4 regions of the Streptomyces yaizuensis genome follow, and region 1 is predicted to be linked to each of the others. Evidence: riboswitches for the same ligand, from Rfam matches in the RefSeq annotation. Region 1 holds a riboswitch; each other region holds the start of a gene.

Evidence for each region. A riboswitch is a leader RNA that binds a small molecule or an ion and turns the genes downstream of it on or off. The one in region 1 is predicted to bind cyclic di-AMP.
Region 2: another riboswitch for cyclic di-AMP. It lies ahead of SYYSPA8_RS33855 (transglycosylase family protein); the one in region 1 lies ahead of SYYSPA8_RS15345 (C40 family peptidase).
Region 3: another riboswitch for cyclic di-AMP. It lies ahead of SYYSPA8_RS19590 (M23 family metallopeptidase); the one in region 1 lies ahead of SYYSPA8_RS15345 (C40 family peptidase).
Region 4: another riboswitch for cyclic di-AMP. It lies ahead of SYYSPA8_RS35495 (M23 family metallopeptidase); the one in region 1 lies ahead of SYYSPA8_RS15345 (C40 family peptidase).

What each region holds. Positions count from the first base shown of each region.
Region 1 covers NZ_BSBI01000005.1:387,964-395,034, reverse strand. Annotated here, with positions in the region: gene SYYSPA8_RS15370 (VOC family protein) at 1-352, opposite strand, end outside; gene bioD (dethiobiotin synthase) at 499-1,275, opposite strand; gene SYYSPA8_RS15360 (adenosylmethionine--8-amino-7-oxononanoate transaminase) at 1,386-2,690, opposite strand; gene bioB (biotin synthase BioB) at 2,683-3,978, opposite strand; gene SYYSPA8_RS15350 (8-amino-7-oxononanoate synthase) at 4,221-5,402, shown strand; gene SYYSPA8_RS15345 (C40 family peptidase) at 5,587-6,060, opposite strand; cyclic di-AMP (ydaO/yuaA leader) riboswitch at 6,064-6,225, opposite strand; gene SYYSPA8_RS15340 (hypothetical protein) at 6,571-6,918, opposite strand; gene SYYSPA8_RS15335 (ATP-dependent Clp protease proteolytic subunit) at 6,931-7,071, opposite strand, start outside.
Region 2 covers NZ_BSBI01000019.1:100,806-107,876, forward strand. Annotated here, with positions in the region: gene SYYSPA8_RS33835 (Ppx/GppA phosphatase family protein) at 1-249, opposite strand, end outside; gene SYYSPA8_RS33840 (DUF501 domain-containing protein) at 284-817, opposite strand; gene SYYSPA8_RS33845 (FtsB family cell division protein) at 923-1,393, opposite strand; gene eno (phosphopyruvate hydratase) at 1,554-2,840, opposite strand; gene SYYSPA8_RS33855 (transglycosylase family protein) at 3,121-3,864, opposite strand; cyclic di-AMP (ydaO/yuaA leader) riboswitch at 3,868-4,060, opposite strand; gene SYYSPA8_RS33860 (transglycosylase family protein) at 4,319-5,353, opposite strand; gene SYYSPA8_RS33865 (cytochrome P450 family protein) at 5,512-6,810, opposite strand.
Region 3 covers NZ_BSBI01000008.1:17,713-24,783, reverse strand. Annotated here, with positions in the region: gene SYYSPA8_RS19615 (methyltransferase domain-containing protein) at 1-334, shown strand, start outside; gene SYYSPA8_RS19610 (HNH endonuclease family protein) at 405-1,157, opposite strand; gene SYYSPA8_RS19605 (hypothetical protein) at 1,430-1,720, shown strand; tRNA gene SYYSPA8_RS19600 (tRNA-Met) at 1,996-2,069, shown strand; gene SYYSPA8_RS19595 (PP2C family protein-serine/threonine phosphatase) at 2,271-3,452, shown strand; cyclic di-AMP (ydaO/yuaA leader) riboswitch at 3,666-3,822, shown strand; gene SYYSPA8_RS19590 (M23 family metallopeptidase) at 3,834-4,892, shown strand; gene SYYSPA8_RS19585 (PrsW family intramembrane metalloprotease) at 5,017-6,432, opposite strand; gene trmB (tRNA (guanosine(46)-N7)-methyltransferase TrmB) at 6,562-7,071, opposite strand, start outside.
Region 4 covers NZ_BSBI01000022.1:12,591-19,661, reverse strand. Annotated here, with positions in the region: gene SYYSPA8_RS35510 (DNA gyrase/topoisomerase IV subunit A) at 1-174, opposite strand, end outside; gene SYYSPA8_RS35505 (M16 family metallopeptidase) at 497-1,873, shown strand; gene SYYSPA8_RS35500 (M16 family metallopeptidase) at 1,897-3,264, shown strand; cyclic di-AMP (ydaO/yuaA leader) riboswitch at 3,507-3,669, shown strand; gene SYYSPA8_RS35495 (M23 family metallopeptidase) at 3,683-4,471, shown strand; gene SYYSPA8_RS35490 (GntR family transcriptional regulator) at 4,782-5,459, shown strand; gene SYYSPA8_RS35485 (HPr family phosphocarrier protein) at 5,751-6,032, opposite strand; gene SYYSPA8_RS35480 (bifunctional acetate--CoA ligase family protein/GNAT family N-acetyltransferase) at 6,264-7,071, shown strand, end outside.

The sequences.
Region 1 (7,071 bases):
CGGACCGGGTCGCTCCGAGCGCCACCGCCGCGTCCGCCGCCCCTTCGAGCCCGTCGCCGTCGCCGTCCCCGTCCCCGTCGTCCGCGCCCGCGGTCCGCCCGGTGGCCCCGGTGGCCCCGGTGGCCCCGGTGGCCCCGGTGGCCCCGGTGGTCAGGTCCAGATGGATCCGGTTCTTGGCGGACTTCCCCTCCGGCACCCGCTGGAAGGCGATCCGCGCCCCGTCCGGCGGGTCCACGTACGACCACGACGGGTCGCGGTCCACCGGGTCGCCGCCGAGCAGCGCCGCCCAGAAGCGGGCCAGCCGGGCCGGGTCGTGACAGTCGAAAACGATCTCGCTGACCTGTGCGCGCATCCGTCCAGCGTAGATCGCGCAGGGATCCCGACGCCCGCCGGACGCGGCGCCGGGTATCGCCGTAGGCCGTCGGTGGCGGATGTCGGCGGCGGATGTCGGCGTTGGGCGTCGATAGCGGGCGCCGGTGGAGCGCCGCCCCGGCGCGGTCAGTGGAGCGCGGCCGCGAGAGCCTCCGTACCCACTGCACCGCTGTTGTCACCCAGCACGCCCCTGTCGACGTCCAGGGCGGCGGCGAAGGACGCCGCGTCCCAGTACCCGCCCAGCTCCGGAGCGAACCATCCGGCGGCCCGCGACCGGAACTCCGCCGGGGCCAGCCCGCCCGCGCCCTCCGGCACCACCCCGAGCAGCGGCGCCCCGGCCGCCTCCGGGAGGTCCCGCAGATTGCACCGTTCGGCGAGGCCGGGAGCGGTGGGCCAGCTGCCGACCACGACGCCGAGCTGGTCGAGCCCCCGGGCCCGCAGGGCCTCCCCGGTCAGTGCCACCGCGTTCAGGGTGCCGAGCCCGGCGGCCGCCACCACCAGCACCGGGGCCGCCAGCAGCCGGGCCGCGTCCGCGAGGGTCGCGCCCCGCTCGTCGAAGCGCACCAGCAGCCCGCCGGCGCCCTCGACCAGGACCAGGTCGTGCGCCCCGGCCAGCGCGGCGACCCGGTCCGCGATCCGCTCCGCGTCCAGTCCGACCACGCCCGCCCGCCGGGCCGCCGTCGCAGGCGCCAGCGGCTCCGGATAGCGGACCAGTTCGAGGCCGTGCGCCGGGCCGCCGAGCCGCCGCACCTCGGCCAGGTCCCCCGGCTCCCCGGCGGCGACCCCCGTCTGCGCGGGTTTCACCACGGCGACCCGCCGCCCGGCGGCCAGGGCGACGAGCCCCGCCGTGACGACGGTCTTCCCGATCTCGGTCCCGGTTCCCGAGACCACGATGACGGACACGTTCCCGTACTGCCTCTCACTCGTTCCAGTCGATATCGAGCGGTCGCTCGATCGCTCGAACCACCCGACAGGGGTGACTCACCCGGTGCCGGTCACCCGACCGGCACCGCTCAGGCCGCGACCGCGACCGCGGCCGCCCGCATCGCCGCGCACACCCGCGCCAGATCCTCGTCGTCCGTCACATAGGGCGGCATCGTGTAGATCAGGTCCCGGAACGGCCGCAGCCACACCCCCGCACCGACCGCCGCCCGGGTCGCCGCCGCCATGTCCACCGGCCGGTCGAGCTGGATCACGCCGATCCCGCCGAGGACGCGTACGTCCCGCACCCCCGGCAGCTCCCCGGCGCCCGCCAGCCCCTCGCGCAGCCCGGCCTCCAGCCGTTTGACCCCGCCCGCCCAGTCCTGGCCCAGCAGCAGCCCGATCGAGGCGTTCGCGACCGCCGCCGCCAGCGGGTTCGCCATGAACGTGGGCCCGTGCGCCAGCACCGGGACCTCGCCCCGGGAGATGCCCTCGGCCACCGCGCTCGTGCACAGCGTCGCCGCCATGCTGAGATATCCGCCGGTCAGCGCCTTGCCCAGACACATCACATCGGGCGCGACAGCGGCCGCGTCCGCCGCGAAGAGGGTGCCCGTCCGCCCGAAGCCGGTCGCGATCTCGTCGAACACCAGCAGTACGTCATGGGCGTCGCAGGCATCCCGCAGCACCCGCAGATACGCGGGGGAGTGGAACCGCATCCCGCCCGCGCCCTGCACCACGGGCTCCACGATCACCGCCGCCAGCTCGTCGGCGTGGCGCGCGATCAGATCCCGCAGGCGCTGCGCGTACCCCTCGTCGTACTCCGACGGCGGCGCGTCCGCGAAGACCTGCTCGGGGAGCACCCCCTGCCAGAGCCGGTGCATCCCGCCGTCCGGGTCGCAGACCGCCATCGGCTGCCAGGTGTCCCCGTGGTAGCCGCCGCGCCAGGTCAGCAGCCGCCGCTTGGCCGGCCGGCCGGCGGAACGCCAGTACTGGAGGCACATCTTCACCGCGACCTCGACCGAGACCGAGCCGGAGTCGGAGAGGAAGACGTGCCGCAGCGGCTCGGGGGTGATCTCCACCAGCGTGGCCGCCAGCCGGACGGCGGGCTCATGGGTCAGCCCGCCGAACATCACATGGCTCATCCGCGCCAGCTGGCCGTGGGCCGCCTCGTTGAGGACGGGGTGGTTGTAGCCGTGGATCGCCGACCACCACGACGACATGCCGTCGATCAGCTCGCTGTGGCCGTGGACCGGTCCGGCCAGCCGCAGCCGTACCCCGGACGCGGACTCCACCACGAGCGGGTCCTCCCGGCCCGGCATGGGCCCGTACGGGTGCCAGACGTGGGCCCGGTCCAGGGCGAGCAGGTCGGCGGGCGACAGCGGTGCCGTCTCAGGCATTGGGCGCCAGCTCCGTGCCCGCGCCACGGCGGCGCACGGTCACCAGATCGGTGCGCGGGCCGCTGGTAGGGCCGCCGGTCGGGCCACCGGTCGGGCCACCGGTCGGGCCACCGGTCGGAGCGCCGGTCGGAGCGGTCGCCGGTTCGGTGACCTCCGGGACGCCGCTCTTCCCCGCCGTACCGCAGCCGCCGCCCGAGCCGCTCCCGCTTTCGCTTCCGCTTTCGTTCCCGCTCTCGTTCCCGCCCCCGCCCCCGGAGCCGCAGACCGAGCCGCAGCCGCCCGCCGCCCGGTGCTCCGGCAGCGTGGTCTCCCCGGCGCCCTCCACCTCGAAGCCCGCGTCCGCGATCATGTCCAGGTCGGCCTTGCCCGCCTGGCCCTCGCTGGTCAGGTAGTCCCCGAGGAAGATGGAGTTCACCAGGTGCAGCGCCAGCGGCTGGAGCGTGCGCAGATGCACCTCGCGCCCGCCCGCGAGGCGGACCTCGACGTCCGGGCAGACGAACCGGGTCATCGCGAGGATCCGCAGACAGCGCTGCGGCGTCAGATTCCACTCCTTGGCCAGCGGGGTGCCCTCGAACGGGATCAGGAAGTTCACCGGCACCGAGTCCGGGTCCAGTTCGCGCAGCGAGAAGACCACGTCGACCAGGTCCTCGTCGCTCTCGCCCATCCCCGCGATCAGGCCCGAACAGGCCGAGAGGCCCGCCGACTGCGCCTGCCGCACGGTGTCCACCCGGTCCGCGTAGGTGTGGGTGGTGGTGATGGCGCCGTAGGTGGCCTCGGAGGTGTTGAGGTTGTGGTTGTACGCGTCGGCGCCGGCCTCCCGCAGCCGGTCGGCCTGCCCGGCGGAGAGCAGCCCGAGGCAGGCGCAGACCTCGACGTCCTCGTTCTCCTCCTTGATGGCCTCGATGGTCCGCGAGACCCGGTCGACATCGCGGTCGGTCGGACCGCGCCCGCTGGCGACCAGGCAGACCCGCTTGGCGCCGCCCGCCACCCCGGCGGCCGCCGCCTTCGACGCCTCCTCCGGCTTCAGCCAGGTGTACTTGAGGATCTCCGCCTTGGACCCGAGCCGCTGGGAGCAGTAGTTGCAGTCCTCGGGGCAGAGCCCGGACTTGAGATTGACGAGATAGTTGAGTTTCACCCGCCGTCCGAACCACTGGCGGCGCACTCTGCCCGCAGCGGCGACCACGTCGAGCAAGTCGTCATCGGAGGTCGCCAGGACGGCGAGGGCCTCGTCGCGGGTCGGCAGCTCGCGCCGCAACCCCTTCTCCACCAGCGTGTTCAGCAGGTCCATGGCGCCGATCCTGACGCACGGAACGTGTCCGGGGAAAGGCGGAACTCCACAACAGACACCCCGGTGAGGTGTGCGCATGGACACATCCCCCCATGGGCCCGACCCGGTTAGGGTCTGTGGACCATGGACAAAACCGCCGTGCCGGAGGGGTCCGCACACCCGGTGCGGAAGGAGTGACTCCGCCTGCGGTACGGAGACGTACGGCCCGCCCCGCGCCCGACCCGGAAGAGGATCCGACGACCATGAACCAGGACCCCTTCGAGTGGATCGACCACGAGGCCGGCCGCCGGGAGCGGAACGGGCTGGTCCGTGCGGTCCGTCCGCGCCCCGCCGGCCCCGGACCGCTGGACCTCGCGGGGAACGACTACCTCGGCTTCGCCCGGCACCCCGACGTCACCGGGGCGGCGGCGGACGCGGCCCACCGCTGGGGCGCGGGCTCGACCGGCTCCCGGCTGGTCACCGGCAGCACCGGGCTCCACGCCGAACTGGAGGCCGAACTCGCCGCCTTCTGCGGCTTCGAGGCCGCCCTCGTCCTGTCGTCCGGATACGCGGCCAATCTCGCCGCCGTCACCGCGCTCGGCACCGGGGGCTCCCTGATCGTCTCCGACGCGGCCAACCACGCCTCGATCGTGGACGGCTGCCGGCTCGCCCGCGCCCGGACCGCGATCGTCCCCCACGCCGACCCGGCCGCCGTGCGCTCCGCGCTCGGTGACCACCCCGGCGGACCCGCCCTGGTGGTCACCGACGCCGTCTTCTCGGTGGACGGCGACGCGGCCCCACTCGCCGCCCTGGCCGGAATCTGCCGGGCGCGGAGCGGCGCGGCCCTGCTGGTGGACGACGCCCACGGGCTCGGAGTCCTCGGCGACGGCGGCCGGGGCGCCCTCCGCGCGGCCGGTCTCGCCGGGGCGCCGGACGTGGTCGCGACGGTGACGCTGTCCAAGTCCCTGGGGAGCCAGGGAGGCGCGGTGCTCGGCCCCGCGAAGGTCGTCGACCACCTGGTGAACACCGCCAGGACCTTCATCTTCGACACCGGACTCGCCCCGGCGGCCGCCGGGGCCGCGCTCGCCTCCCTGCGGCTGCTGCGCCGGACCCCGGACCTCGCGGCCCGCGTCCGGGGCAACGCCCTGGCCCTGCACCGGGGCCTGACGGAGCAGGGCTTCACCGCCCGCCGCCCCGACGCCGCCGTGGTGTCGGTACGGGCGCCCTCGGCGACGGAGGCCGTGGAGTGGGCCGCGCGCTGCCGCGCCGCCGGGCTCGCCGTGGGCTGCTTCAGGCCCCCGTCCGTCCCGGACGGCGTCTCCCGGCTGCGGCTGACGGCCCGTGCGGACCTGACCGACCGGCAGATCGCGTGGGCGCTGTCCACGGTGGCCGCCACCGCCCCGGCGGCCGCGCGGGAGCCCTCCGTACCCGCCCCGGCCCTCTGACTCCCTCTATGCCCTCTATGCGGCCTGTCGTGACCGCCGGAACGCCGGAAGCCCCCGGCCGGACCTCCTTCGAGGTGTCCGGCCGGGGGCTCCGGCTGTGGTTCTGCGCTACGGCTTCACGCGCCGCGGACGTGCGCTGCGGGCCCACGCGCGACGGGTTTCGGCCATGCGCGCCGCGCGGGTCTCAGACCCGGCCGTAGCGCACGTTCTTGGTCCAGATCTTGTCCAGCTTCACCCATGACCCCCTCTTGGGCGAGTGCCAGAGCTTCCCCTTACCCGCGTAGATCCCCACGTGATAGACGTACCCCCGGGAGTGGAAGAAGACGAGGTCCCCCGCCTTGCGCTTGGACGCGGAGATCTTGCGCGTCTTGTTGTACTGCTGCTGTGCGGTGCGCGGGAGCTTCTTGCCCGCCTTCTTGTACGAGTAGAGCGTCAGCCCGGAGCAGTCGAAGCGCTTGGGGCCGACGGCGCCGTACCGGTACGGTGCGCCCTTCTTCGAGGCCGCCACCTTCAGTGCCTTGGTCGCGTGCCCGGTCGCGGCGTGCGCCTCCGAGGTGCCTCCCGGCACCAGGAGCGAGCCACCGACCGCCGCGATGGTGAGGGCCGACACGGCCCCCGCCCGGCTCATCAGGAACGGGACGTTTTTCTGCGCACTCATGCGCAACCCTTCGTCAGCCGCCTGTGAAGGATGACCTGTCGGGTTCGGGTGGACGAAGTTTCCCGGCCGCTGAACGGCTTCACCCCGAGGAACATCCGGACGAGGTTCCGTCCGTCTGTCCCGTACTGCTCGGGTCCTCCACTCCTGCCGAAGCACTCCTGTCGACCAAAGTCCGCAGCGGCGGCAGGACTCGGCGTCCGCCCGGACCGCCCCGCCGAGGTGACGGGGGCTTGTCGTCCCAGGGATCTTGACCCACAACCCGATCAAATTCCGAGCGGAAACGGCTATATGTGAGGTTTGCCACCATTGGTCTGTTCAGGTGGACAGCGGCTCCGGGCGTTCCCGATCTCGACAGGGAACCATGCCCGTACCAGCGGCGGAATATTATATTCCGGATGCTCGGTCGACATTCGCGCAACTCGACCGTAGTCCCACCCCTGGGAACACGTACATCATTCGGACTACCACGACTGGTACTCGAATGGCGGTCGGACCCCTGCGGACGGATGGTCAGGAAGCTTGTGGGGGTGGTAGGGAGACGCGCCGCGCTCTGCGCTCCCCGTCGAGCGCCCTGAGCGCCCGCGCGAGGGTCGCGGCGTGCACCTCGTGTTCGCCCCGGTGGTGCATCAGCGTCAGCGCGTCCCGCAGCGCGCCCGCGTGGGCGACCAGCGCCTGAGCCGCCCGCAGCGCGCCGTACGTCTGCGTGGCGCGCGCCGGGTTGAGCCGCCCCAGCTGGTCCACGGCATCGAGGTACGCGTCGACGAACGCGCCCTCCGCCCGCGTCAGCGCCGGCAGGGGTGGCCCGAACGGCCCGAACGGCCCGGGCGGCTCGGACGACGAGTGTCCGGAGTATGGCATTTCGTCCCCCGTCTACTGTGCCTGGCCGGCGCCACGGCGGCCGACGACCTCGTCGACGACCCCGTACTCCCGGGCCTCGGCGGCCGTCAGAAAGAGCGTCCGTTCCAGGTCGGCCGCGATCCGCCGCTCCTCCTGGCCGGTGTGGAGGGCGAG
Region 2 (7,071 bases), on a different contig from region 1:
CGAGGTGGCGACGAAGCGCACCTTCCCGGCCCCGTGCTCCTCGATGACCGCCGCGTACTCGCGGCACGCGGCGAAGGTGCGCTCCAGCGCCTCGGGGGCGAGCCGGCCGGTGCGGTCGACGCCCTGGCCGAGCCGGACGATGGTCATCCGGCGGTCCAGCTCGGTCAGCGTCCCGGTGACGGGGTCCGCGTCGGCGACCAGCAGGCGGATGGAGTTTGTACCGCAGTCGACGGCGGCGACCCGGGTCATGCGTGGCTCCTCGAAGACGGGGACGGGAGGGTGGTCAGTGGGCGGCGGGCTCCGCGCAGGGCGTGACGCACGGCCCCTTGGCCCACCACTCGGGCAGCATCGCGATGGCCTCGTCGCCCAGCGGGTTGACCCCGGGGCCCGCCGCCAGCGAGTGGCCGACCAGGACGTGCAGGCACTTCACCCGGTCCGGCATGCCACCGGCGCTGGGGAAGCCCGCCAGCACCTCGATGGCGTCGCGGCGCGCGATGTAGTCCTCGTGCGCGGCCCGGTAGGCGTCCGCCAGCTCCGGGTCGGTGGCCAGCCGCGCCTGCATCTCCTTCATCACCCCGTTGGCCTCCAGGGTGCCGATGGCCGACGCCGCCCGGGGGCAGGTCAGGTAGTACAGGGTCGGGAAGGGGGTGCCGTCGGGCAGCCGGGGCGCGGTCTCGACGACGTCCGGCTGACCGCAGGGGCAGCGGTGCGCGATCGCGCGGAGCCCGCGCGGCGGGCGGCCGAGCTGCTGCTCGAAGGCGGCGATGTCCGCGTCGGTCGGCTCGGTCGGTTCGGTGTGGGGAGGAGGGGTTTCCATGCCTGCCTTGGCTCTGCTGTCTCGGTGGTTCTGCGCTCGGTGGTTCTGCTGGTACGGAGGGCGTACCCGGGCACAGAGGGGTACGTGGGCGGCCGGCCCGGTCGGTCAGGGGCGGTCCGCGCGGTCCACGCCGTCCCAGACGTTCGAGTACCAGGGGCGGCCCTCCGCGTCGTCCCCGTCACGGGGCCGTTCGGACGCCCTGGGGTCGATCATGGTGTATCCGGCCTCGCCCGGCAGCACATAGTGCAGATGCTCCCGGGCCAGGCGCCGGATGTACGTGTCGTCCTGGAGCCGGGCCTTCTCGTCCCGCAGGCGTTCGACCTCGCGCTCCGCCTCGGCCATTCTCTCCCGCTGCTCGGCCATGTCGCCGCGCTGGGCCACGTACTGCCGCATGGGGTAGGCGAGCGCCACCACCAGCGAGCAGACGACCAGGGCGAGGAAGGCCGCACGGCCGGTGAGCCGGGAGCGGCGGGCCTGCCGGCGGCTCTGCGAGCGGTGGACGCGGGCGGCGGTCTGCTCCCCGAGCAGTCGCAGCCTGGTCGCGGTGGAGAACCGGTCGCGGTCCTTCCCGGCCATGTCGTGTCCGCCTCCCCTGTACTCCGCCGTCGCACTCCGCCGTGCTCTCCGGCACGCACGCCGACGTGGCGGCGTCCCCGGACACGGTACGGGACCGAGGCCGGGGACGCCGGTACGACGGGGCTGTACTGCCCGGGGGTGCCGCCCCGCGGGGGCTTTGTCAGCCCTTGAAGCGGGGGAACGCGCTGCGGCCCGCGTAGACCGCCGCGTCGTCCAGGATCTCCTCGATGCGCAGGAGCTGGTTGTACTTGGCGACGCGGTCCGAGCGGGCCGGGGCGCCGGTCTTGATCTGGCCGCAGTTCACCGCGACCGCGAGGTCGGCGATGGTGACGTCCTCGGTCTCGCCGGAACGGTGGCTCATCATGCACTTGAAGCCGTTGCGCTGGGCCAGCTCGACGGCGTCCAGCGTCTCGGTGAGCGAGCCGATCTGGTTGACCTTGACGAGGAGCGCGTTGGCCGAGCCCTCCTCGATGCCGCGGGCGAGGCGCTCCGGGTTGGTGACGAAGAGGTCGTCGCCGACGATCTGGACCTTGGAGCCCAGCTTGTCGGTGAGGACCTTCCAGCCCGCCCAGTCGTCCTCGAACAGCGGGTCCTCGATGGAGACCATCGGGTACGCGGAGACCAGCTCCTCGTAGTACTCGGTCATCTCGGCGGCCGAGCGGGACTTGCCCTCGAACTCGTACTTGCCGTCCTTGTAGAACTCGGAGGCGGCGACATCGAGCGCGAGCGCGATCTGCTCGCCGGGGATGTAACCGGCCTGCGTGATGGCCTCGACGATGAGGTCGAGCGCGGCGCGGTTGGACTCCAGGTTCGGGGCGAAGCCGCCCTCGTCGCCGAGACCGGTGGACAGGCCCTTGGTCTTCAGCACCTTCTTGAGGGTGTGGTAGACCTCGGCGCCCCAGCGAAGGGCCTCGGAGAAGGACTCCGCGCCGATCGGGGCGATCATGAACTCCTGGATGTCGACGTTGGAGTCGGCGTGCGACCCACCGTTGAGGATGTTCATCATCGGAACGGGCAGCAGGTGCGCGTTCGGGCCGCCCAGGTAGCGGAAGAGCGGCAGGTCGGACGCCTCGGAGGCGGCGTGGGCCACGGCGAGGGAGACGCCGAGGATGGCGTTGGCGCCGAGGGACGACTTGTCCGGGGTGGCGTCCAGGTCGAACATGGCCTGGTCGATCAGGCGCTGCTCGGTGGCGTCGTAGCCGACCAGCTCGGGGCCGATCTGCTCGATGACCGCGAGGACGGCCTTCTCGACGCCCTTGCCGAGGTAGCGGTTGGGGTCGCCGTCACGAAGCTCGATGGCTTCGAAGGCACCGGTCGAGGCGCCGGACGGAACGGCAGCACGACCGGTGCTGCCGTCGTCGAGGCCGACCTCGACCTCGACCGTGGGGTTGCCTCGGGAGTCCAGGATTTCCCGGGCTACGACGACGTCGATGGACGGCACGAGCATCTCCTTCTGGGATGTGACGCATGGAGTGCAGGGCCGCGATCGGCCTTGCGACAAGAGCCTAACCGGCGGGCGGGGTCCGTCCCCTCGGATGCCCGACCGCTGGGACGAAAAAGATAAAGAAATACAGCAGGGCGGGGCAAAACGCCGCAAAGCTACCGCTCAGTAGCGGTTGGTACGAGGGATCGGGCCCGGGAAAGGCCGGAGCCCCGGTCCGGCGCGAACGGGGGGAAGCGCGCCGGACCGGGGCGGTCCGTGGCCCGGGAAGCACCCGGGGGGCGGGTCAGCGCAGGTGGAGCTGCTGACCCACGTAGATGACGTCGGCGTTGTCGACGATGTCCTCGTTCAGCTGGAACAGCTTCTGCCAGCCGCCCTTGACGCCCTTGGCCTCGGCGATGGAGCTGAGCGTGTCGCCGGCCTGCACCGCGTACTCGCCGTCGCCCTTGAGGAAGCCCTTGGCCGGGGCCTGGGACGGGGCGGACTGCTGCTGCACCGGGGCGGCGGCGGGGGCGCGCTCGGCGGAGCGGGTCACCGGGGCCTCGGCGCGCTGCTGCGGGGCGGCCTGCTGCTGGGGCGCCTGCTGCTGCGGGGCCGGCTTGGTGGCCTGCTTCGGGGCCTGCTGCACCGGGGCGGTGGTGGAGCCGCCGCCGTACGGGGTGCTGGAGAGGCCCACGCCGCACTTCGGCCAGGCACCCTTGCCCTGACCCGCGAGGGTCTTCTCGGCGATGGCGATCTGCTGCGACTTGCTGGCCTTGTCGGCGGTCGGGGCGTAGGCGGTGCCGCCGTACGCGGCCCAGGTGGAGGCCGAGAACTGGAGGCCGCCGTAGTAGCCGTTGCCGGTGTTGATGGACCAGTTGCCGCCGGACTCGCACTGGGCGACCTTGTCCCACTCGGCGGCCGTGGCGGCGGTGGCGGTGCTCGCGCCCATCAGCGGGGCGGCGACAGCGGCGCCGGTGACACCGGCGAAGGTCACGACGCGGACGGCCTTGGACGGACGGCGGTGCTTGCCCTTGCCGGAAAACAGCATGGAGATCTCCCTCACCGACGCCTGCGAAGTGAGCTGTCGGGTTCGGGCCAAGTGAGTTGCCCGGCCGTGCGACTGGCGCACGGCTTCACCCCCAGCCGGTTCGACTGCTGGGCGAACGGTTCACGAACCGTTCGTCAGCGGCCGGGACCGGCGCAAACCTTGGGTCCCCCGCTCCTGCCTCCGGCGCTGTGAGCGTCGTGTTTCCCCCCGACCGACGGCAGGATTCGGCGTGACGGTCGACGGTGCCCGCTGTGGCGAGCGGTCAGACCGTACGCACAGCCCTCCCCGATGTTCAAAGATGAACATCGGGGAGAAATCGCCCATCTCACCACTCCGGATCTTGACGTTTCCGCAGGTGAGGCCTGGAATTCAATATTCCGGATCGAGCCGGGGCAGAGATTTCGCAAAGAGACCCTTGTCTCATTTCTGCAAACCAGGACAAACCCCGGCGCAACTACTGCTGCGCGGCGCTGAGATCCAGGCTCTGACCAGGGTGGATCAGGTCGGGGTCGGCGCCGACCTCCTTCTTGTTGCGCTCATAGAGGGAGTTCCACCCGCCCTCGACCTTCTCGGCCTCGGCGATGGCGGAGAGGCTGTCGCCCGGCTGGACGGTGTACGCGGACGGCGAGGTGCCCGCCGCGCCGGTCCCGACCGTGACACCGGCCTTCTGTGCCGCACCGGACAACGCCGCGCCGTCGCGGGCCGCGTCGCCGCCGCGCGAGGTCTGCGGGGTGTCGGCCGCCCGGTCCCGGACCTCGTCCGAGGCGGCCGTACCGGCCGGTGAGGAGGCGTCGGCCGCCGGGGTGGTGCCGTCGGCCGCCTCGTCGGCGGGTGCGCCCCGGTGCTTGCCGCCGCCCGCCGGGGCCTCGGTACCGGAGCCGGTGGTGCGGTCGGGGCCGTTGCCGACGCCCTGGGTACGGGCCGGCGCGGGGTCGGTCCCCTCGGTGGCGCCCTCCGTGCCCTTGCCGCCGCCCCCGCCCGACGCCTTCGCGTCCGGGGTGGCGGTGTCGCGGGCGGTGCCGCTGTCGGCCGACTTCCCGGCCTCCTGCCCGGCCGCCTTCCCGGCCTTCTCCGGCGCCGTGGCGGACCTCTTGGCCGGCTTCCCGGCCGCGGGGGCCTCCGAGGTGGTCTTCCCGGCCGCGCCCGTGCCCGTACCGGCGTCCGTGCCTGTACCGGTGCCGGAGGCGGTCAGACCGGCCATCTCGGCGCACGTGGCCCACGCCTTGGCGCCCTGGGCCGCGAGAACCTTCTCGGCCACGGCTATCTGCTGGGCGCGGCTGGCGAGATCGGGGCGGTCGGCGATGTCCAGACCGCCGAAGTTCTCCCAGGTCTGCTGCGACAGCTGGAGACCGCCGTAATAACCGTTGCCGGTGTCGGCGCTCCAGGCGCCACCGCTCTCGCATTCGGCCACGCGGTCCCATGTGGCGGACTCGGCGGCGGTCGCCGAGCCGGCGCCCAGGAGCGGGATCGCGATGGCCGATCCTGTCACTCCCGCCGCGACGACGAGTGCCGGAGCCTGACGGGGTCGGCGATGTCGACCATTCCCGGTGAGCATGCGGTTGCCTTTCGCGAGACTGCTGAGACGGGGTGAACGTAGCCGCAGTCGAACATCAGTCACAAGTCGATGCAGCGGAGATCACGCGAACATCACGACCCTGACGGCTCGTCAATTCCCTGCGCTCTCCCGCCGAAATCGAACTCAACGGGCAGGGTGCGCAATCCCCGCATAATCAGGCCACCGCGCCACCGCAAATCGGACGGATCCGCCGCGAGTCGGAGGTCCGGCAACCGGGTGAAAAGGGTCGCCAGCGCGGTCTGCGCCTCCAGCCGCGCGAGCGGCGCCCCGAGGCAGTAATGGATGCCGTGCCCGTACCCCAGATGCTGGCTGTCCCGCCGCGACAGATCCAGCACGTCCGGCCCCTCGAACCGCTCGGGATCCCGGTTCGCCGCGGCCAGCACCACCAGCACCGGATCACCCACCGCGATCGCCTGACCACCGATCACCAGCGGCTCCGTGGCAAACCGCCACGTCGCCATCTCCACCGGCCCGTCGTACCGCAGCAACTCCTCCACCCCGGTCTCCAGCAGACCCCGCTCACCCGCCGCCAGGGACTCCTGGAGCCGGCCCCGCTGCACCGGGTCGCGCAGCAGCGCGAAGGTCCCGTTGCCGATGAGATTGACCGTGGTCTCGAAACCGGCGAAAAGCAGGATGAAGGCCATCGCCGCGGCCTCGTTCTCCGTCAGATGCTCCCCGTGGTCGCTCGCCCGGATCAGACCCGAGATCAGATCGTCCCCGAGATCGCCGCGCTTGCGGTGGATCAGCTCCAGCAGATACCCCCGCATCTTCTTCACCGACCGCGCGACCCCACCGCGCGGCCCGCCCCCGTGCCGGATCATCATCCCGGCCCAGTCCCGGAAGTCGTCCTGGTCCTCCGGCGGGACACCCAGCAGATCGCAGATGGCGTAGATGGGGAGCGGGAACGCGAACTCGTGGATCAGGTCCGCCTCCCCCTTCTGCGCGAACCCGTCGATCAGCCGGTCCGTCAGCTCCTGCACCCGGGGCGCGAACTCCGCCACCCGGCGCGGAGTGAACGCCTTGGAGACCAGCCGGCGCAGCCGTGTGTGATCCGGCGGGTCGATATTGAGCAGGTGCGTCATCAGCTCGGCCTTGCGCTCCCCCGGGATGCCCGTCTTCCCCTTGGCGTGCGCGGGCTCCGCGTGATGCGCCGGATTCTTCGACAGCCGCTGATCGGCCAGCGCCTGCCGGGCATCCGCGTACCGGGTCACGAGCCACGCCTCGACGCCACTGGGCAGCCGGGTCCGGTGCACCGGGGCGTGCTCGCGGAGCCAGGCGTAGGCGGGGTACGGGTCGGTCGCGAACTCCCAGGTGAAGAGTTCGGGGGCGGGGGGAGGGGTTTCGCTCACCCTTCGACGGTATCCGGCCATGGTGGAGAACGGCTGCGGTAGGGGTGTGCGGTGCGGTGGGCCCGCGCCGCCTTCTCCCGGGTACGGGTACGGGGGCGCCCGGCCGCTCCGGCAGCGGTTCACGCGGAGACGGTCATCAACCTGGCCGACCGGTCGAACTCCGGATTCATCGGCAGGAAGCTGGACGGGCTTCGGGAGAGTCTTGCCCCGCTCCTGTCCGATGCCCGAGCCTCGGACCTGGATCACCGAATCGCGGCGCTGTCGCGTACCGCATGACGAGAG
Region 3 (7,071 bases), on a different contig from region 1:
CGCCCTCGACCACCCCGACCGGGCGGTCTCCCGCGCGTACACCCGTTACATCGCCGACGAAGCGATCCGGAACGGAACCCTCGGCAGGGAACTCGCCCGGCTCGCCGCCGGTGCCGGTTTCACCGTGCCGACCGTGCTCCCGGTGGTGTCGGTGTTCCGTGACGTCCAGGCGGCCGATGCCGTCCTCGGGCTGAAGCGGAACACCGAGCGGGCGGTGGCCGCCGGGTATCTCACCGCCGGTGCCGGCCGGGATCTGCTCGACCACCTGGCCACCGGGCCGTTCCTCGCCACCGTGACCCTGTACGTGGTGGTGGCGGAGGTTCCCGCTGGCTGAATCCCTACACGCCGGTGGCCCGGCACGCCCCTGAGGAGCGTGCGCGGGCCACCGGTCCGCAGCGTCGGTCCTATGGCGCCGTCTCCCACACCACCTCGGTCGTCGTGCACCCGGCGGCGATCGAGAAGAGCCGGTCCTGCTCGTTCTCGTCCACGGTCAGCCCCCAGCGGAGCTTGGTCGCGGTCCACTCCGCCGCGTACCGGCAGAGCGCGCCCTGGGCCGGAGGCAGCCATTGCGCCGGGTCCTGGTCGGCCTTGGCCCGGTTCGAGCGCGCGGTGACCGCGATCAGCGAGGTGGACTGGCCCTGGTCGTTCGCGTACGCCTCCCGCCGCGCCGGCGTCCAGCCGTACGCGCCGGAGTCCCACGCCTCCGCCAGCGGAACCATGTGGTCGATGTCCAGCGCACCGGCCGGTGTCACCCGTACTTCGTCGTAGTACGACCACCAGGCGCCGCCCGTCAGCGCGCACCGCGCCCCCACGGTCGGCGGTTCCACGGCCTCCGCGATCAGCACCTCGTTACGGGTGTTGCAGCCATCGGCCGGATCGAGCCCGGCGTTCCAGTGGCGGAAGAGGTCGCGGTTGTAACCGGTCCGGTTCTCGGTGCCGACCGCCAGCCCGCCGACGGCGACCCCGAGCCGCGCGGTCTGCGCCCGCAGCCGGGGTGCGGCGGGAGCGGTGGGAGCGCCGGGGAGCGCGGCCGGGGCCGCCTCGGAGACGGCGGCCGGGGGTACGGGCGGTGGCGCCGCGTCGGCGGCGGTGGCGAGGGAGAGCGGAAGGACAAGACAGACGGCGGCCAGAACGGCACGCTTCACATGGGTGATCACGTCACCCGAAATACGGGCAGACCGCCCCGAAGTAGGCCAGCGAAACGAACGGTTGCGCCAGACGGGTGCGGGAGTTCACCCGTTTCGCCCCCTGCGGGGTGCTCCGGACGGCGTACGAGTGGACCGGCGGCCGCCACGCTGACGGACGGATGTACGGACCGGCCTACCGGCGGACGAATCCGGTCGGCACTCCGGTGGTCGCCCCGGCCTCGTGCGGGTCAATCCCCGTACCGGGCCCGTGACTCCAGCCTCTTTCGGCCGTTTGTCCCGGCATGACCAAGACACAGCGCGCCTTCGCGGCCGTGGCCTTCGCGGCCGGGGCCTCCGTCTTCTCCATCGCCGGGGCCTTCGCCTCCCCCGTACCCGTCCCCGCGGCCCCCGCCGCGCCCGCCCCGCAGGGCTCCGCCGTCGAGCAGCTGCTGACCGGTGTCAACGAGCTGAGCCAGCTCCACCAGCTGACCACCGTCACGGATGTGCCCGGCCAGGTCGCCGCGCCCGCCACCGACCAGCTCGCCGTCCTGACCGACCCCGTCGCCGGACTCGCGGGCGCGGTCCAGCCGTAGGACGTTCCGCTGAGCGGGGACGCGCCCGTCCGGCCCCCGGGTCCGTACACGCCCCCCGCTTCCGCTTCCGCTCTTCTTCCGCTCTTCTTGTGACGCGTCTTCGCGCGCTGCCATGAACCGTCCGACCCCCGCTCCCGGGGCCGTGCCCGGCGGGATCCTGCCTCCCAGGGGTCCCGTCACGGGCCGCCGCCCGACCCGCGCGGCGGCCCGGAGACGAACCGCCGGGGAAAGTGGTGTGGATCTTGCTCCGCATGGCGTAGAGTTGGGTTTACCGACGCGGGGTGGAGCAGCTCGGTAGCTCGCTGGGCTCATAACCCAGAGGTCGCAGGTTCAAATCCTGTCCCCGCTACTGAAGACCTCGGCCCGGCACTTCCTCGTGAAGTGCCGGGCCGAGGTCGTTTACGCGTTCCCCCTCGCCGCAGGCCCGCGCCGGTGCCCCCGCTCGCCCACTTGGACGGCGGCGGCTCGCCTCCGCCGCCGATTGCGGCAAGCCTGAGGGGAGCGCGACACCGTGTCCGCGGCGGTCGGCGGACCCGGTCAGGAGATCCCCTTGGCGCAGCCAGAGCAGCAGAGCGGATACGGCGGCCGCCGTTTCGTCCGGATGCTGCCCGCGCTGATGCTCGTGGCCGGCGTGGTCTTCGACCTCGTCACCCCGCCCCGGTTCACCGCCGCCCCCATGTTCACCGCGGCCCCGCTGATCGCCGCGCCCTTCTTCTCCTTCCGGGCCACCCTGGTGACCGGCATCGCGGCCGTCCTCGGCGTGCTCGCCATCCACTTCCACAAGGGGACGGCGGACGAGTCCCCCGCCTACACCGAACTCCTCACCGTGATCACGGTCTCCATCCTCGCCCTGGTGATCAACCGGGTGATCACCCGCGGCAGCGAGCGGCTGGCCTCCGCGCGCGTGATCGCCGAGACGGCACAGCGCGCCGTGCTGCCCACCCCGGCGGAACGGATCGGCGGGCTGCGGATCGCCGCCCGGTACGAGGCCGCGCTCGCGGACGCCTTCATCGGCGGCGACCTCTTCGCCGTCCAGGACACCCCGCACGGGGTCCGGCTGGTCGTCGGCGACGTACGGGGCAAGGGGCTGGGCGCGGTGGAGGCGGTCGCCGTCGCCATCGGGGCCTTCCGGGAGGCTGCGGAGCAGGAGGCCACCCTGGAAGGGGTCACCGAACGGCTGGAGCGGGCGCTGCTCCGGGAGGCCCGGCGCCGGGACACCCTGGACGCCGTCGAAGCGTTCACCACCGCCGTCCTCGCGGAGATCCCGCACGGCTCGGGCACCGTCCGGCTGGTGAACCGGGGACACCCCGAACCGCTGCTGCTCCATCCGGACGGCGCGCTGGACGTCCTCGAACCCGCGGAGGCGGCGCTGCCGCTGGGCATGGTCGAACTGGGGGCCTGGCCGGACCGGGTCGGCGAGCATCCGCTGCCGCCGGGGGCGACGCTGCTCTTCTACACCGACGGACTCTCCGAGGCGCGGGACGCGAAGGGGCACTTCTACGAACCCGCCGTCCGCCTGGCCGGGCGGGTCTTCCCCGGGCCCGGTGAACTCCTCGACGAACTGCTGGACGACGTACGCCGGCACACCGGCGGCGGGTCGACGGACGACATGGCGCTGCTCGCGGTGGCCCGCCCCCCGGCGGAGCCCTCCGCCGGGCACCGGACCCGGCACGAGCGCTCCGTTCTGCGGCCCCTGACGTCAAGGCGGCATAAAGGGTCGCACGCTCCGTAGCCGGAGCAGTGCCATCCGATAACAATTGACGCACCGTCAGATAGGGCTCTCCGCCCGACGGTGGCTCAAGTCGCCCGACTCCGCCCGCTTATGTGGCGTTAAGTCCATGGCAAAGAGATTAAAGATCGTCCTGAACAACTTGGAATAAGGACCGCCCGTCTATTAACGTTCGATAACGCAGCGCGGTCGTCCCAGCCGTCGTCAGGGCGGCACCGTGCGCACGCGCCGAATCCCGCAAGGGAACCGGGGAACCACCTCTTGGGGTGAATCGGGCTCCATCCACCGTGCTCTTCGCGGTGGCGGGTGCCCGTAGGAGACCTTCCTGCTCCGAACCCGTCAGCTAACCCGGTAGGCGAGAAGGAAGGAAAGGAGTGCGCCTCAGTGGCGTCCAACACCCCTGCCCCGGAAGCTCCGTTCAAGTCCGGGGTCTTCAGTGACGAAGGGGCCGCTCCGACCCCCGGCGTGTGGAACCCCACCGCCGAAACGATTCGCCCTGTCCGTGGACGCCACCGCAACAAGGTGATGAAGCAGCGCGGCGGTCTCGCCCGCAGCTCCACCGTCCTCGGTGTCGGTGTGATCGCGGCGGTCGGCGCCGGCGGTATCGCCACCGCGCAGGACAAGCCTGCGGTCTCCATCTCCCTTCCCGACGCCTCTTCTCTACCCGGTGTCGGCTCTTTCATGTCCGAGGACGGCGACAACGCCTCCGGTGCGGGCGACGAGAGTGCCTCCTACGCCGCGATGGGACTGGTGGCCCAGGAGGCCGGGTCCGAGCAGGCCACCGCCGCCGAGGCCCTGCGCTCCCGGATCCTGGACCAGGCCGAGGAGCAGAAGGCGAGCGCCGAGGCCGCCGCCCGCGCCGCCGCCGAGCGCGATGCCGCCGAGAAGGCCGCCGCCGAGGCCGAGAAGGCCGAGAAGGAAGCCCAGGCGAAGGCCAAGGCGGAGAAGGAAGCCAAGGAGAAGGCCGAGAAGGAGGCCAAGGCCAAGGCGGAAGCCGAAGCCAAGGCCAAGGCCGAGGAGGAGCGCCTCAAGCGCCTCGCCGGCAGCTTCTCGATGCCGCTCTCCTCGTACACCCTCACCTCCACCTACGGGCAGTCCGGCCCCATGTGGTCCTCCGGCCAGCACACCGGTCTGGACTTCGCGGCCCCGGCCGGTACGCCGCTCAAGGCCGTCGGCACCGGCACCGTCAAGTCGGCCGGCTGGTCCGGCTCGTACGGCTACCAGGTCATTCTCCAGCTGTCGGACGGCACGGAGATCATGTACGCGCACATGCACTCGATGACCGTGAGCGCCGGGCAGCAGGTCTCCACCGGCGACATGGTCGGCCGCGTCGGCGACACCGGCAACACCAGCGGCGCCCACCTGCACATGGAGGTCAAGACCTCCGGCGGCTCCGCCATGGACCCGATGTCCTGGCTGCGCTCCAAGGGCCTGCCCATCTGATCAGCGGTTTTTCGTCCGCCTGCGGCTTCGCGCCGCAGTGGGGCGACCCACCCTCCGGACCCCGGCGGCCCTGGCGCAAACCCCCCGATGCCAGGGCCGCCGGCCCGTTCCCGGCCCGTTCGTCTCAGACGCGGTACGGGTTGTACACCTCGTAGTCCCGGTGCGGCGGCGGCACCCGGACCCGGCCCGTCGCCCGTGCCGCGTACGTCAGCGCCGGCACGGCCACCGCCTTCCGCTGCCACATGTGGTGCAGCAGCTCCTGCTCGCGGGCGACGAAGTCCTCTCCCGCCGACCCCCGCTCCGCCCGGTGCCGCAGAAACGCCAGCGACGTCGCGAACCGCTGGTACTCGCAGACCGCGTGCGCCGCCGCCGGGCCCTGCGCATGCCGGGCGACCGCCCGCGCCACCGTGCGCGCCTTCATGGACGACAGGGCCTGCGGCTCCGCCGGGGCGAGCCAGCCGGCGACCGCGTACTTGGGCAGCTCCGCCGCTATCGTGCGCAGCTCGCTCTGCCGGGACCAGATCGCCAGCCAGGTCAGCAGCCCGAACGCGGGCACCATGAACGCCGCGTACACCGCGTAGAAACCGAGCGGCCCGAAGTAGGAGGCCGAGCCGTTCCACAGGGCGTGGACGCCCATCGCGAGCACGACACCGAGCAGCGGCAGCAGCACCCGGCGGGCCTTCTTCGTCCGGGGGCTCATGGCCGCCATGCCGAAGCCGATGCCGGCGAGCACAGTGAACAGCGGATGCGCGAACGGGGACATCACGACCCGGACGAAGAACGTCGCCGCCGTCAGCGTCGGCAGGCCCGTGTAGCCGATCTGCTGGTCCTCGCCGAAGGCACTGCCCAGATAGAGGATGTTCTCGGTGAAGGCGAAGCCGGTGGCGGTGAGACCGGCGACCACCACGCCGTCGACGACGCCGGTGAAGTCCTTGCGGCGGAAGAAGAAGATCAACGCGATGGCCACCGCCTTGGCGCTCTCCTCGACCACGGGGGCGATGACCGTGGCCCCGAGGGAGTGGGCGCCGGTCGGGTCGGCGGTGGCGGTGGCTATCCAGCGGGTCGCGAACGTGTTCGCCAGGATCGCGATGAGCGCCGCCGCGAAGGCACCCCAGGCGAAGGCGAAGATCAGATTCCGCCAGGGGCCCGGCTCCACCCGGTCCAGCCAGCGGAAGGCCGCGACCAGCAGCGGTACGGGGAGAGTCGCCAGGCCCAGGCCGACGAGGAAGCCCTCGGTGCCGGTCTGCTCCCGCACCAGGGCGAGAATCACCAGCGCGCACAGCGCCAGGACCGTGATCAGGACACCGGCCCGGATCGCCTTCGACTGCCACAGCCGCCAGGCCCGCCGGGGCTTGTAACGCCATCGCGAGCGCTCGGGCACCGCGTCGAACAGCGGTTCCTCCCGGCAGGCGGGGACCGCGGGGCCCGGGTGCTCCCCGCTCACCCCCGGCGCGGGCAGGAGGTTCTCCGGGCGGGCCCGCGCGGCGGGCGCGGGAGCCTGTGGACGGGGCTGCGGGTGGTGCGGGGACGGCTCGGACACCAGACGACCCTAACGACGCCCACCGACACCTGGCGACGGGCTTCCCCCGCCGGGCCGGGCGCCGGGTCGCCGCCGGATCGGCCGAGGGCTCGGTCCCGGGGTCGGTCCCGGTGTCGACCCCGGGGTCGGTCAGACTCCGGGCGCGGTGGTGGCCGCCGTGGCCGCGCGGCGGAAGAGCAGGTCGTGGACGACATGCCCCTTGTCCAGGCCCTGCCCCTCGAAACGGGTCAGGGGACGGAACGCCGGACGCGGCGCGTACCCCCCGTCCACCTGCGTGTTCTCGAAGTCCGGGTGGTCCGTCAGCACCTGAAGCATCTGCTCCGCGTACTCCTCCCAGTCCGTGGCGCAGTGCAGCACGGCACCCGGCTTCAGCGCGCCCGCCGCGAGAGTCAGGAACTCGGGCTGGATCAGCCGCCGCTTGTGGTGCCGCTTCTTCGGCCAGGGATCGGGGAAATAGACCCGCATGCCGTCCAGCGACGCGGCCGGCAGCATCTCCCGCAGCAGGATGATCGCGTCGCCGTTGGCCACCCGGACGTTCGACAGCCCGTTCCGCTCGGCGAGACCGAGCAGATTGCCCTGGCCCGGAGTGTGGACATCGACCGCGAGAATTCCGGTACCGGGATCGTCGGCGGCCATCCG
Region 4 (7,071 bases), on a different contig from region 1:
GACGATGCGGCGCTGTACCGGCTTCATCCCGTCCCGCGCGTCGGGCAGCGCGCGGGAGTAGATCACCGAATAGGCGTATTCGAGGAAGGAGCCCTGCATCTCGTCGACGACGTCGATGTCGAGGATCTTCTCCTCGAAATCGGGCTGCGGGGTTTTCGTGCTGCGGCGGGCCATCGCGGCTGCTGCTCCTTCACGTACCGGATCGGGAACTGACGCCGACCATTGTGGCCCGTCGCACTGACAACACCGACCGCGACCCGGGGAACGACACCTGGGCGCCCGCTCCGCCGGACCTGAGCCGACACCTCCGCCGGACCACCGCCGAAGGCCCGCGGGCCGTCCGCCGCCCGGCCCGCGGGCCCCTTCCACCCGTCCCGGCGCGGCCCGGAGAGGTGCCGTACGATCCGCCGGACTTCGCCAGGTGTCGGTCCGCTTGCATACAGTGGCATCGCTGGGAAAACAACACCCCAACAGCATCGCGATCGAAGGGACGTACATGCCCATGGGTCACACGGCCACAGCTCAGGCCGGTTCGGGCGGCCTGACAGCGACGGAGCACCGGCTGGCCAACGGCCTGCGGGTGGTGCTCTCCGAGGACCACCTGACCCCGGTCGCCGCGGTCTGCCTCTGGTACGACGTCGGCTCGCGCCACGAGGTCCCCGGCCGCACCGGCCTCGCCCACCTCTTCGAGCACCTGATGTTCCAGGGCTCGAAGCAGGTCCACGGCAACGGCCACTTCGAACTGGTGCAGGGAGCGGGTGGCTCGCTCAACGGCACCACCAGCTTCGAGCGCACCAACTACTTCGAGACCATGCCCGCCCACCAGCTGGAGCTGGCGCTCTGGCTGGAGGCCGACCGCATGGGCTCGCTGCTGGCCGCCCTCGACGACGAGTCGATGGAGAACCAGCGCGACGTCGTCAAGAACGAGCGCCGCCAGCGCTACGACAACGTGCCCTACGGCACCGCGTTCGAGAAGCTCACGGCCCTCGCCTACCCCGACGGCCACCCGTACCACCACACGCCCATCGGCTCCATGGCCGACCTGGACGCCGCGACGCTGGAGGACGCCCGCGCGTTCTTCCGCACCTACTACGCGCCGAACAACGCGGTGCTGTCGGTCGTCGGCGACATCGACCCCGAGCGCACCCTCGCCTGGATCGAGAAGTACTTCGGCTCCATCCCCGCCCACGACGGCAAGCCCGAGCCCCGCGACGGCAGCCTCCCCGACACCATCGGCGAGCAGCTGCGCGAGGTCGTCGAGGAGGAGGTGCCCGCCCGCGCGCTGATGGCGGCCTACCGGCTGCCCCACGACGGCACCCGCGCCTGCGACGCCGTCGACCTGGCGCTCACCGTCCTCGGCGGCGGCGAGTCCTCCCGGCTGCACAACCGCCTGGTGCGCCGCGACCGCACGGCCGTCGCCGCCGGTTTCGGCCTGCTGCGGCTGGCCGGAGCCCCCTCGCTGGGCTGGCTGGACGTGAAGACCTCCGCCGATGTCGAGGTCGAGGGGATCGAGGCCGCCGTCGACGAGGAGCTGGCCCGCTTCGCCGAAGAGGGCCCGACCCCCGAGGAGATGGAGCGCGCCCAGGCGCAGCTGGAGCGCGAATGGCTGGACCGGCTCTCCACCGTCGCCGGCCGCGCCGACGAACTGTGCCGGTACGCGGTCCTCTTCGGTGACCCGCAGCTCGCCCTGACGGCGGTCGACCGCATCCTCACGGTCACCGCCGACGAGGTGCGCGCCGCCGCGGCGGAGCGGCTGCGCCCCGACAACCGCGCGGTGCTGGTCTACGAGCCGCTCGCCGCCGACGCCACCGGGCAGCCCGCCGACACCGCCGACACCACCGACAGCGCCGACGAGGAAGGGGCGGGGCAGTGACCGACGCCGAGCCGCTGACCACCATGGAGTTCCACCCGCTGCCCGAGGCCGGCGAGGCCCGGCCCTGGGCCTTCCCCGCCCCCGAGCGCGGCAGCCTCGGCAATGGGCTCACCGTGCTCCGCTCCCACCGTCCCGGCCAGCAGGTCGTGGCCGTCGAGATCCTGCTCGACGCCCCGCTCGACGCCGAGCCGGACGGCCTCGACGGCATCGCCACGATCATGGCCCGGGCCCTGACCGAGGGCACCGACAAGCGCTCGGCGGAGGAGTTCGCCGCCGAGCTGGAGCGGTGCGGGGCCACGCTGGACGCCCACGCCGACCACTCCGGCGTACGGGTCTCCCTGGAGGTCCCCGCCTCCCGGCTGGCCAAGGCGCTCGGACTGCTGGCGGAGGCCCTGCGCGCCCCCGCCTTCCTCGACACGGAGATCGATCGGCTGGTGCACAACCGGCTGGACGAGATCCCCCACGAGACCGCCAACCCGGCCCGCCGGGCCGCCAAGGAGCTGTACCGGCAGCTCTTCCCGGCCGAGCTGCGGATGTCGCGGCCCCGTCAGGGCGCCGAGGAGACCGTCGCCCGGATCGACGCCCCGGGCGTCCGCCGCTTCTTCGAGACCCATGTCCGGCCCGCCACCGCCACCGCGGTCGTCGTCGGCGACCTCACCGGCATCGACCTGGACAAGGTGCTCGCCGATACCCTCGGCGAGTGGACCGGCGACGAGGCGGACCTGCTGCCCGTACCGCCGGTCACCGCCGACGACACCGGCCGGGTGATCGTCGTGGACCGCCCCGGAGCGGTCCAGACCCAGCTGCTGATCGGCCGCGTGGGCGGGGACCGCCACGACCCGGTGTGGGCCGCGCAGGTGCTCGGCTCGTACTGCCTCGGCGGCACCCTCACCTCCCGGCTCGACAAGGTGCTGCGCGAGGAGAAGGGCTACACCTACGGCGTGCGCGCCTTCGGGCAGGTGCTGCGTTCCGCGCCCGACGGCACGGGTGTGTCGCTGCTCGCCATCAGCGGCTCCGTGGACACGCCCAACACCGGCCCCGCGCTGGCGGACCTGTGGCAGGTGCTGCGCACCCTGGCGGCCGAGGGGCTGACCGACGCGGAGCGCGACACCGCCGTGCAGAACCTGGTGGGGGTGGCGCCGCTGAAGTTCGAGACGGCGGCGTCCGTCGCGGGCACGCTGGCCGACCAGGTCGAGCAGTACCTGCCCGACGACTACCAGGCGCGGCTGTACGAGCGGCTGGCGGCGACCGGCACGGTGGAGGCGACCGCCGCGGTGGTCAGCGCCTTCCCGGTGGACCGGCTGGTGACGGTGCTCGTCGGTGACGCGTCGCAGATCGCGGAGCCGGCCAAGGCGCTGGGCATCGGCGAGGTCACCGTCGTGACCGGCTGACCCGTTTCCCCTGCCCTGTTCTGCCCGGTATGGGTGGGTCAGGGCGACAGATGACCCCGGTGATGCGCTCCACATCGCCGGGGTTTCCTGCTCTTTGTCCATTTTTGATGGGAAGTCATGGGGAACTGGCCTTTCTGGGCTGTGGCATAGCCAACAAAAATCGCCGTCTGTTTGGCGAACCGGCGGCGGCGACCGTAGCGTCGGTCCGGCTGTTCGCCCGCTGTACGCCGCATCCGTGGCACGGACAGTCATCGCCGAGTCCCCACCGGGTGCGAGCCCGGGGGAGCCGGGGACCCACCGTCCCCAGGGGTGAATCGGACGCCTTCGCTCCGCGCGGAGGGGCCCGTAGGAGACCTTCCTGCTCCGAACCCGTCAGCTAACCCGGTAGGCGAGAAGGAAGGAAAGGATCAGCCTCTCCATGGCGTTGACCCGCTCCACCGGGAAACACCGTGCTCCGGGCCGTGTGTCGCGCAACGGCGCACGCATCGCCGGCGTCGCCACCCTCGCCACCACGGGTGTCTGCGGAACCCTCGCCTCCCCGGCCGCCGCCGCCGGGAACGACACGTCCGCCACCCCCGCGTCCTCCTCCGAGGACACCGGCACCTTCATGATTCTCGCGGCGGACGCCGAGGCCGACTCCATCGCCGACGAGGTCGCCGACCAGGCCGTCACCCAGAAGCGCGCGGCCATCGCCCGCGAGGAGGCCGCCGAGGAGGCCCGCCGCAAGGCCGAGGCCCGGGAGCGCGAGGCCCAGGAGGCCCGCGAGCGCGCCGCCCGCGAGGCCGAGCGCAAGCGGCTCAACGCCTACCAGGCCCCGGTCGCCGGCTCGTACGTCTCCACCGCGTACCAGGCGGGCGGCGGTTACTGGTCCTCCGGCAGCCACTCCGGCATCGACTTCCACGCGGCCCTCGGCACCCCCGTGGTCTCCGTGGGCGCGGGCACCGTCGTCGAGGCCGGCTGGGGCGGCGCCTACGGCAACAACGTCGTGATCCGGATGAACGACGGCTCGTACACCCAGTACGGGCATCTGCACTCCCTCAACGTCACCACCGGGCAGAGCGTGCTGCCGGGCCAGCAGATCGGCCTGGCCGGCTCGACCGGCAACTCCACCGGCGCGCACCTGCACTTCGAGGCCCGCAGCGGCGCCGACTACGGCTCCGACGTCGACCCCGTCGCCTATCTGCGCGCGCACGACGTGAACATCTGAGCCCACCGCGCCCGTACGGCCCTCGCGGCCCCGTGCACGGCGTCACCGAAGGCCCCCGGCGAGCACGCCGGGGGCCTTCGGCGTACTCCGCCGTACCGGTTCCGCCGCCGGGGGCCCAAGGGCTGGCCGGAAGAAGGCGGCGCCGGACGCGGCCCCACGGAGAAAGAGCGCTCCCTGCAATAGAGTCGCCGAACGCGCGGCACAGGGCCGCGCGGCCCGGGGCGGCCGGCGACCCCTGCCCCGAGGGGGCCGTGGCGGCGGCCCGACGGAACCCGGGCGGACAGCGGCGGACCACAGCGGAGGTTCGGTCATGCGCGTTCCGGCGCACTCGGTCTGCACGGCGATCCGCGACGACATCGTCTCCGGGGCCCTCGCGCGCGGCGCCCGGCTCGCCGAGGAGCGGCTCGCCCGCCGTTACGGCGTCTCCCGCATCCCCGTCCGCGAGGCCCTGCGCACCCTGGAATCCGAGGGGTTCGTGGTCATCCGGCGGCACGCCGGGGCGCAGGTCGCCGAGCCCACCGAACAGGAGGCCGCCGATCTGCTGGAGACCCGGATGCTGCTGGAGCCCCTGGGCGCGGCGCGCGCGGCCCGCCGGCGCACCGAGGCGCATCTGCGGGTGCTGCGCGGCCTGGTCCGGCTGGGCCAGGAGCGGGCGCGCGGGGGAGGGGGCGAGGATCTGCGGGCGCTGGGCGGCTGGTTCCACGAGACGCTGGCGCAGGCGTCCGTCAGCCCCGGGCTGATCGCCCTGCTCACCCAGTTGCGGCACAGGATCGCCTGGATGTACGCGGTGGAACCGCCCGCCGAGCCGCTGGCGTACTGGGCCGAGCACGGCGCGATCCTGGACGCGGTGGCGCGCGGCGACGCGGAGCGGGCGCGGGCCCTGACCGCGCTGCACGCCGAGCGGAGCGCGGGGGCGCACCGGCTGCGCTTCCCCGGCGGCCCGCGCCCGGCCCGCCGCGCGCCCCGGCTGGCGACGGCCCGCCCCTGAGGTCCGGGCCCCGCCCCTGAGGTCCGGGCCCCGGGCCGGCGGCCGGCTCAGCGGTCGGCGGCCGGGTACGCGGTGGGCGGCTGGCTCAGCGGTGGACGGCCGGGTACGCGAAAGCCGCGGCCCCCGTGGTCGGCTGGGAGCCGCGGCCCGGCGTGCCGGACTCGGGGACACCGCGCGGGCGCGTCGGTGCCCCCGGGGTCCGGCGGGGAGTGCGGCCCGGGGCCGGGATGGTCGGGGCCCGGCCCCGGGCGCGTCGGTCCGGACCCGCGAGGGCCCGGCCCGGAGGTGGTCTCAGACCGTCTCCGGAAGCTCCTCAAGACCCTCCGCGACCAGCTTGGCCAGCCGGTCCAGCGCCGCGTCGGCGCCCTCCGCCTCGGAGGCCAGCACGATCTCCTCGCCACCCTGGGCGCCCAGGCCCAGCACGGCGAGCATCGAGGCCGCGTTGACCGGGCTGCCGTCGGCCTTGGCGATCGTCACCGGCACACCGGAAGCGGCGGCGGCACGGACGAAGAGGGAAGCGGGTCGGGCGTGCAGGCCCTCGGCCCAGCCGACATTGACACGGCGCTCAGCCATGGTGGTGCCCTTCGGGGGGAAATGGGTTGTCTAGACCAGTGTGCCATGGTACGGGCACCACCCGGCCCCGCCCGCGCGCCGATCCGGCCGCGCCACCGGACCCCGCCCACCGGCCCGGCGAGGGCCCTTTGTCCCGCCGTTCGGCCCCGTGGGCTCCGGCCGCCCGCCCCCACCTCGGACATCGCCGCCCGCGCCGCACCGCCGGGCCCGGCCGCGCCGTACTCTTCCGTCATGCGGACCCGGCCGGAACAGACCTATCCCGACCACTGGGAGGCCGATGTGGTGCTGCGCGACGGCGGCACCGCACGTATCCGGCCGCTCACCCCCGATGACGCCGACCGGCTGGTCAGCTTCTACGAGCAGGTCTCGGACGAGTCGAAGTACTACCGCTTCTTCGCGCCCTACCCCCGGCTCACCGCCAAGGACGTCCACCGCTTCACCCACCACGACTACGTGGACCGGGTCGGGCTCGCCGCCACGGTGGGCGGGGAGATCATCGCGACCGTCCGCTACGACCGGATCGACGGCCGGGGACTGCCCGCCTCCGCCCCCGCCGACGAGGCCGAGGTCGCCTTCCTGGTGCAGGACGCCCACCAGGGGCGCGGCGTCGCCTCCGCGCTGATGGAACACATCGCCGCCGTGGCCCGCGAGCGGGGCGTGCGCCGGTTCGCGGCCGAGGTACTGCCCGCCAACAACAAGATGATCAAGGTGTTCCGGGATGCCGGATACACCCAGAGGCGCAGCTTCGAGGACGGCTCCGTCCACCTCACCCTCGACCTGGAGCCGACCGAGAAGTCCCTCGCCGTCCAGCGCGGCCGGGAGCAGCGGGCCGAGGCCCGGTCCGTGCAGCGGCTCCTGGCCCCCCGGTCGGTCGCGGTCATCGGCACCGGCCGGGCCACCGGCGGCATGGGCCGCACCGTCCTGCGCAACCTCCTGGCCTCCGGCTACACCGGCCGCCTCTACGCCGTGAACCGCGCCTTCCCCGACGGCTGGCCCGAGGTCGAGGGAGTGCCCGCCTTCCGCTCCGTCGCCGAGATCG